Regions from separate parts of the Faecalibacterium sp. AF27-11BH genome, predicted to be linked through region 1. Evidence: a T-box and tRNA genes for the amino acid it is inferred to sense, from the RefSeq annotation. Region 1 holds a T-box; the other holds one or more tRNA genes.
What was found. The T-box of region 1 lies ahead of metG (methionine--tRNA ligase). A T-box ahead of a tRNA ligase gene usually reads a tRNA of that ligase, here a tRNA-Met.
Positions count from the first base shown of each region.

Region 2: it encodes a tRNA-Met, which carries the amino acid that the T-box ahead of metG (methionine--tRNA ligase) is inferred to sense. The anticodon was not compared.

Region 1 is NZ_QVGS01000009.1:43,741-47,894, forward strand. Features, by position in the region: gene DWY76_RS09675 (hypothetical protein) at 119-436, shown strand; gene DWY76_RS09680 (hypothetical protein) at 456-767, shown strand; gene DWY76_RS09685 (hypothetical protein) at 777-998, shown strand; gene DWY76_RS09690 (Dabb family protein) at 1,073-1,375, shown strand; T-box leader at 1,421-1,662, shown strand; gene metG (methionine--tRNA ligase) at 1,732-3,729, shown strand; gene DWY76_RS09705 (DMT family transporter) at 3,736-4,154, shown strand, end outside.
Region 2 is NZ_QVGS01000008.1:59,930-64,083, forward strand. Features, by position in the region: gene DWY76_RS09040 (EAL domain-containing protein) at 103-429, opposite strand; gene DWY76_RS09045 (hypothetical protein) at 530-1,156, opposite strand; gene DWY76_RS13850 (hypothetical protein) at 1,180-1,428, shown strand; tRNA gene DWY76_RS09050 (tRNA-Met) at 1,548-1,624, opposite strand; gene DWY76_RS09055 (IS30 family transposase) at 1,868-2,926, opposite strand; gene DWY76_RS09060 (hypothetical protein) at 3,105-3,422, opposite strand; gene DWY76_RS09065 (hypothetical protein) at 3,415-3,810, opposite strand; gene DWY76_RS09070 (D-Ala-D-Ala carboxypeptidase family metallohydrolase) at 3,829-4,154, opposite strand, start outside.

The sequences.
Region 1 (4,154 bases):
GTTTTCACCAACAGTCAACGCTCGATTTGTGCAAATTTTACGCTGCGCGGTTGAATACCGTCCTTTGTTTTTGCACTTTTCTGTGGTATACTGTGGAAAAAGATGGGAGGTGCATTTCATGGAGTCGTTCGTTTCGTTTTCCACTCTGTTCAACCTTGTGCTGACCGTTATCTGGTTCATCTCCGGCATTCGGGACCTTCAAGGCAAAGACCCGTTCCTCGATCTGCCGTTCAACCAGTATCACCGCGACCCGGAGTACCGCGCCTTCTGGCAGAAAAAGAACGGCGTGTTTTACATGCTCAACAGCATCGCCTTTCTGATCTTAGCCTTCACACCTGTTACATCGCTGCTCTACCGTATCATCTTCGGCATCGCCATCGTGGGAGACCTTCTTTATCTTGTCGCTTACGAAAGCTGGAACCATAGTGCGGATTGACAGCCGGAAAGGGGCCACCATGAATTTGAATCTTTCGGACTGGGATTGGCTGAACGCCGCGCTGGGTGTGCTGTTTTTGTACCGCGGCATCCGGGATCTGTACAATGGCACCGGCACCGGATGGAGCAGTGAGGACGAAAAGAAGCACTTCCGCAAATTTTACGGCATTGCTTCGATCCTTTGCGGTGCACTCTATCTGGTCAACACCTTTCTTCCCAGGGTCGAGCCGCTGCACTCCATTTTGATGGTGGCAGCGCTCGTGTTGTGCGCTGCCCTGCTGATCTCGTATCTGTGCTATACTCTGAGCAGGGACGACAAAAACAAAAAGTGAGAGGTTGCTATGGAAGTCATCTGTGCGATCTTAACCGCACTTTTCGGCATCGGGTTCGGCATTTTTATGGCGCTGCATCCGGAAGATGCCATTGCCCTGCGCTCCCGCAGGCGGTACACGCAGGTACCTGAGCCCACGGAAGAGTACATCAAATTGACCCGGCTGGAGGGCATCGTAGTTTCGGTGCTCTGTGCCGTGCTTCTGGTGGTTCTGCTGTTCGCACCCCAATAATACTTTGCAGCTTTCCTCTTGCGTTCGTTTTCTCATCCTGCTACAATGAGAAAAAACGCAGGAGGTATTTTATTATGGTCAAGCATGTGATCCTGTGGCAGCTGAAGGACGAGCTGTCCGATGCCGAAAAAGCCGCCGTCAAGGCAGGCATCAAAGAGGGGCTGGAAAGTCTGGCCGGCAAGATCCCCGGCCTTGTGGAAGTGCATGTCAACATCAACGGTCTCCCCTCTTCCACCGCCGACCTGATGCTGGACACCACCTTTGAAAGCGCCGAGGCCCTCAAGGGCTACTCCGTCCATCCCGCCCATGTGGCTGTGGCCGACGGCAAGGTGCGGCCCTACACCAAGGCACGGTTCTGTCTGGATTACGAGATTTAATGTTGACAAACCCACCGTTTTTGCGTATTATAGACATAACAGTGTAAATTGGCTGTGAAGAGAAGAGTACGCACCGTCTGCGCCTGACAGAAAGCCCGAAGGATGGAACCGGGCAGGCCGCGCGATGCCGAAGATGGTCTCGGAGCTGCGCAGGTGAAAATTGAGCCTGCGACGGGTGCGCCCGTTACCGCGCTGCGCCGTGCTTTTTGGCCCGGCAAAAGGCTGCGCCCGCAAGGGTGCGGCGAAGCAAGGTGGTACCACGAAAGTTTCAGGCTCTCGTCCTTGTCCGGCTCAGTCCGGCAGGATGAGGGCTTTTTTCGTCCCCCGCCAAATCAGGAAAGGAAGAGTATCAACCTATGAGTGAGCACAAGACATTCTACATCACCACTCCCATCTACTACCCCAGCGACAAGCTGCACATCGGCCACAGCTATACCACTGTCGCCTGCGACGCACTGGCACGCTTCAAGCGGATGCAGGGCTATGACGTCATGTTCCTGACCGGCACCGACGAGCACGGCCAGAAAATTCAGGACAAGGCTGCCGATGCCGGTGTGACCCCCAAGGAGTATGTGGACAAGATCGTAGCCACCGTCAAGGATCTGTGGAAGCTGCTGGACGTCAGCTACGACCGCTTCATCCGCACCACCGACGACTACCACATGGAGTCCTGCCAGAAAATTTTCACCAAGCTGTATGAGCAGGGCGACATCTACAAGGGCGAGTACATCGGCCACTACTGCAAGCCCTGCGAGAGCTTCTGGACCGACAGCCAGCTGGTGGACGGCAAGTGCCCCGATTGCGGCCGCGAAGTGTACGACGCACACGAGGAAGCCTACTTCTTCAAGACCAGCAAGTATGCCGACCGCCTGCTGAAGCTCTACGAGGAGAACCCCCAGTTCATCCAGCCTGAGAGCCGCAAGAACGAGATGATCGCCTTCATCAAGCAGGGCCTGCAGGACACCTGCGTGTCCCGCACCTCCGTGAAGTGGGGCATCCCCGTGCCCTTCGACCCCAAGCACACCATGTATGTGTGGGTGGACGCCCTGAGCAACTATATCTCCGCGCTGGGCTACGGTAACGAAAAATATCACGACTACGACAAGTTCTGGCCTGCCGACCTTCACATGGTGGGCAAGGAGATCCTGCGTTTCCACACCATTCTGTGGCCCGCCATGCTGATGGCTCTGGATCTGCCCCTGCCCAAACGGGTGTTCGGCCACGGCTGGCTGCTGATGAACGGCGGCAAGATGTCCAAGTCCGTGGGCAACGTGGTGGACCCTGTGATCCTGTGCGACCGCTACGGCGTGGATGCCATCCGCTACTTCCTGCTGCGTGAGATTCCCTTCGGCAACGATGGCATGTTCACCAACGAAGCCCTGATCACCCGCATCAACAGCGATCTGGCGAACGATTTGGGCAACCTGCTCAGCCGCACGGTCGCCATGTGCGAGAAGTACTTCGGCGGCACCGTGCACAATGTGGCCGGTACCGAGGCCATTGACACCGAGCTGGAGACCATGGTCAACGAGCTGACCGCCAAGGTCACGGCCGACATGGACAGCCTGACCATCCCGCAGGCCCTGATGGAGATCTTTGCGGTCATCCAGCGCGCCAACAAGTACATCGACGAGACCGCACCCTGGGCGCTGGCCAAGGACGAGGCCAACAAGGCCCGTCTGGAGAGCGTGCTGTACCACCTGTGCGAGGCACTGCGCGTGTGCGGCATCCTGCTGAACGCATACCTGCCCACCACCGCACCCAAGATGATGGAACAGCTGGGTCTGGACGCATCTGCTCTGGACCTGACCAAGACCACCTACGGCGCACAGGAGACCTACACCGTGCACAAGGGCGAGGCACTGTTCCCCCGCATCGATGTGGCAAAGGAAATTGCCCACCTGAAGGAAGAGGACGAGAAACGCAAGGCCGCTGCCGAAGCTGCCAACAAGGCCAAGGCCGAAGCAGAGAAGAAGGCTGCCGCCCCCGCCGAGGAGAGCACCGTGGACTTTACCCACGAGGAAGAGATCGACTTTGACACCTTCTGCAAGGTGGAGCTGCGCGTGGCCGAGGTGCGCGCCTGCGAGAACCTGAAGGAGAGCAAGAAGCTGCTGCACCTGACCGTGTTCGACGGCGAGCGGGAGCGCTGCATCCTTTCCGGCATTGCAAAGTGGTTCAAGCCGGAAGACCTGATCGGTAAGAAGATCGGCATTGTGTGCAATCTGGCTCCCCGCCCGATGATGAAGGGCAAGTACGTCAGCGAGGGCATGATCTTTGCTGCTGATACCGCCGACGGCGGCTGCTCCATCGCTTTCTACGGCGACGACACCCCCGTAGGCAGCCGCATCCACTGAGCCGCCATGCAGGAAAACAAAACGCTTTCCCACGCGGAATGGCTGGATAAAATTTTCGGCACGCCGGTGTTTGCCGTGCTGCTGGCCATCTTCTGCAATGTGCTGTGGGGCTCGGCCTTCCCCTTCATCAAGCTGGGCTACCGGCTGTTCTCCATTGATTCCGGCAGCACCGCCTCCATCTTCTGCTTTGCCGGTGTGCGGTTCATGCTGGGCAGCTTTCTGGTGCTTCTGGGCAGTGTTCTGTTGCAGAGCCGCCTGCCCAAGTTTCCCCGCGGCAAAGTGGCAGCGGAGTGCTGTGCTCTGGGCCTGTGGCAGACCACGACCCAGTACGCATTCTATTACATCGCTGTTGCCATGCTCACGGGTGCCTTTGGCGGTATCCTGAACAGCACCCAGAGCTTTCTGGGCGTGATTTTTGCCCATTT
Region 2 (4,154 bases), on a different contig from region 1:
GTGCTGTTGTTTGCCCGGTTCCAGTATACCGCAGCAAACTGCAATACGCCAGTGGCAGATGCAAAAAGCCCCGCATTTCTGCGGGACTTTTTATGTTCGTATTCAGCCGTTGTCGGATGCAGAGCTGTACTCGGCAATGACCTTGCGGGCGGCAGGTGCCATTTTGGCCGGTACGGCGGCAGGTTTTGCAAGGAAGTAGCCCTGCAGCGCATCCGCACCCAGCTCGATGACCTTGCGCAGTTCGGCGGCGGTCTCCACGCCCTCGGCAATGATCTGCATGTTGCGCGGGTGGTCGAAGGTCTCCAGCGATTTGAAGAAGGTCAGCCGCTCGATCTCGCACAGTGCGCCCTGCTCCTGCGCCAGCTTCATGATGGTAGCGGGTGAGCGCAGCGCTTCCATATCGGAGCGCATCAGGGCTTCGTAGGCCATCACCTTGCGGGCGCTGCTGCCGCCTGCTCACGCAGCCAAGGGCCAGTGCCGCGGCGCACAGCCCTTCCCATTGGCTGGGAAAAGCTGTGCTTTGCAGCTGTTATTCGGTTTTTTCTGCCGGAACGGTGGACACAGTGATCTGCTCATAATCCGCACTGTGTGCAAGATAAACGCTCAGGTCACCGGTGTTGGTGGTCTCCATGCCGTCCAGCTTTGTGCAGGCGCAAAGGCCGAAGGCCAGCACATCCATGCCGGCAGCAGCACCCTGCCAGAATTTATCCTCGCAGCCGGGCTTTGCCCAGCGCCGCGGCAGATACTGCACAAAGCCCACAGCCGTCAACAGTTCATCCGCCTCGGCCAGCTGGGCCTCGGCAGCGGCATCGTCCAGCATATCCCTGCCCGCGCAGCGCTGCATGATGACATGGCACACCGGGCGGCGTGTGGCCTCCAGTACCGAGTGACGGAAGCCGTAGCGGGAGACGTTCTTTTTGCCGTACAGCAGGATGAAGCCCATGCTGTTGCGGCTGTCCGCCCGCAGGAAGCCGTGGGTGATGTAGGGCATCTGTTGGGTATAGTTGAGGGTATCCAGCGTGCAGAAATCCAGCGGCTCCAGCGAGTACAGCTCCAGATCGTACCGGGTGATGTGGGAGCGGTTGTAGAACGGCATGTTCGCGCCGTTGATGTCCGCCGGGCAGGTGCGCATGGTGACAGGCGCGTTCTCGGCCACATGGTAACAGCTGCGGATGAGCCGTGGCGGGTGATGGTCTCATTGAAGAAACGCTTGCCGTCGTTGCCAAAGATGGGCCAGATACCGCCGAAGGGGAAGGACGGACGACTGTTGATGCCGGCTGCCTGACCTGCACGGGGGCCTGCCTCCATGGTAGCGCCTGCCCACATCATCATGCGGATGCCGGAGCCATCACGGCCCATGGAAGAAACGTTGTTCACATCGGTGCGGGCCTTGTTGGCAGCTACCATTTCAGCGGCGAGTGGGTGTAAATTTTTGATACAGTAAGAGGGGCTGCTGCACTTTCGGCTAAAGCGATGTGCAGCAGCCCCTTCTTCGTATCGGATACAGACAACAAAAAAAGCGTTCTGAGAGATCTCAGAACGCTTGGTGGTTGCGGGGGCCGGATTTGAACCAACGACCTTCGGGTTATGAGCCCGACGAGCTACCAGACTGCTCCACCCCGCGATATTTACTTTGTGCTCTCAGCGGTTCTCGCTGACTGCTCAAGTATAATACCACAAGGGCGGGCGGATGTCAAGTATTTTTTTGATTTATTTTTTCTTCTGAAAAGTAAAGCATTAAATGCAACAAATTTTCGGCCTTATTTTTGTGGATTTTAGCGTAAAGCAGACAGGCCGTCAAGTTTTCTCCGCTTGCAGCCGCCCTCTATTGTTCGATTTTACCAACGGTTTTCTGCTTTCGTGTCGCTTATGCTGTCAGACCAAGCTCCCGTAGGCATTCGCGGAACATTGTGCCGGCGCTCTTATAGCCGAAAATTTTTCTGGGATAGCTGTTGATCCAGTTCTCCGTAGCCGCGATTTCCTCTGCCGTGACCTTTGAGAAGTCTGTGCCTTTCGGGTGCCTGCGGCGAATCATGCCGTTCACATTCTCATTGCTCCCGCGTTCCCAAGAAGAATACGGATGACAATAGTACACCTTCGTCCGCTTATCTCCGGTGATGCAGGACTGTTCCAGCTGGTCGGCCAATGCAAACTCACTGCCGTTGTCCACTGTGATGCTCTTATAGATAATGCCAAACTTCTCTGCACCCAACTTCCGTTCCAGTGCATTGATTGCCCGCACGGTCGTCTCTGCGCGGCGATCTGGCACCACTATAATATTTTCGTTCCGGGTCTTGCGCTCAGTCAGCACCAGCAGCGCAACCGTGCTTTTCTTCTTGCCAGAATATACCGTGTCCATTTCCCAGTGTCCAAATTCTTCACGGTCTTTTACTTCCGCCGGGCGTTTTTCGATGCTCTCACCGGCAGGCGCACGAGCAGGATCCTTTGTTTTCACCTTTTTATAGTCGCCCTTATGCACTCCATGTCTGGGCAGAGCCTTTTGCGTCAAGTTCAGGAACACGCCCTTTTTGATGTAGCTGTATATGGTAGGCACAGATATATGCGTTTTGAATGTTCGTCCTTCTTCCAAGGCATAACCGTACACAGCAGCCGGTGAACAGTCCTTATCTATAATGGTCTGCTCGATATAGCTTGCAAGCTCATGATCCTTGCCAATCTTAAGGTTTGGTCCCTTCTCCCGAAGATGTGCCTGATACCTTTGTTCTGCAATATCCGGGCTATATGTAGGAATCAGCTTCCACGTCTTACCGTCCAACTTGTCGTAGCTGCCGCGTTTCAGTTCCCGGTACACCGTGGACGGGTCAACCCGCAACCTGTCTGCGATTTCCTTTACTCTCAGCCCATCTTTCAACCACTTTTCAATACGGATTCGGTCTGTAAGCGTAAGCTGTTTGAACACTCGCACGCCGTTTTCCTCCTTTCGACTATGGCGTTTATTTTCGTTTTAAGCGTAAATTATACGGTATACCGTTGTCAATTCGCAATTTTTCCACACTTTGCACATTTCCTTTGTGCAAAACTTCCAGACAAACAAAAAATGCCCCGCCAGCAATCCATCCGGATGCCAGCGGGGCATTTTCATTTCAGTGCAGAAGCATCGTCAGTTCATAGGCCACAAGGCCGGAAACCAGCGCCGCAATCACAGCCCACCAAAGTTTGTTCCCAAATGTTCCTGGGGCTTTTTCCAGCGCGGTCAGGCGGTCGTCCTGCTTTTTGTTTTGAGCCGTTACAATTTCAAGGCTCTTGTTTGTGTTTTCGAGTTGCTGGATGGTCAACTTGATATTGGTGTTCATGCCGTTTACTGCATCGGTCAGCTTCCCCAGCTCGTCCAGCCGGTGGGTGTTGCTCTGTGCACGGTTTTCGACCGCTGTCAGGCGATGTTCCAGTTCCTCGTCAGTCATTACGCTTGTCCTCCCCCGCCTTACCGAAACGGGCCACAGTGGTGGTTTCCACGGATTTCTTTGCCATGTAATCTTCGAGCTTCTTCTTGGTAAAGTCGAACACAAGCTGTACGATCCAATCCAGCGTCCGCTCATTGATTGCCCAGTCCAGCCAGTCCGGGGTGTAGCCGCGCAGCACCGCGATAACGTGCGCTTTCTTCTCTGCGCCTGCACCCGCGCCGAACTTTTCTTCCGCGTTGACGATCCACTTGTACACGGTCTTTGCGACCACAAGGCCGTAACCCAGACGTACCGCCGCCAGCGCCGTGACCACAAGGCCGACCACCATGAAGATGCAGGCCAGCCATTCAGGGAATGCCATCAGAAAAACTTTCAGAATGTTCTCCATACTGTTTTCCTCCTACTTTCAGCTTACCCACCGGCTCTTTGCCGCGCGGGTGTCGATATGTACCCAACCAGCAGGGCGGCCCGCCTTTACAGGATAGCGCCCGATGCCGCCACGATTCGGCAGTAGGGTCTCGGCATAGGCAGCCACAGCTTCAACACCCACGCCCTGCACCCGGATGTCCGCAGCCTTGCCGTAACAATGCTGGCTGTAGGTCGCCCCCTTCACCGCCTTGTTGTGGGCGGCGGTACGGTATGCACTCGTGATCGTCACAGACTTCCCGAAATGATCCCGGATTTTCTGCAGCAGGGTCACAAGCTCATCGTCAATAAAGATCGGGTCACTCC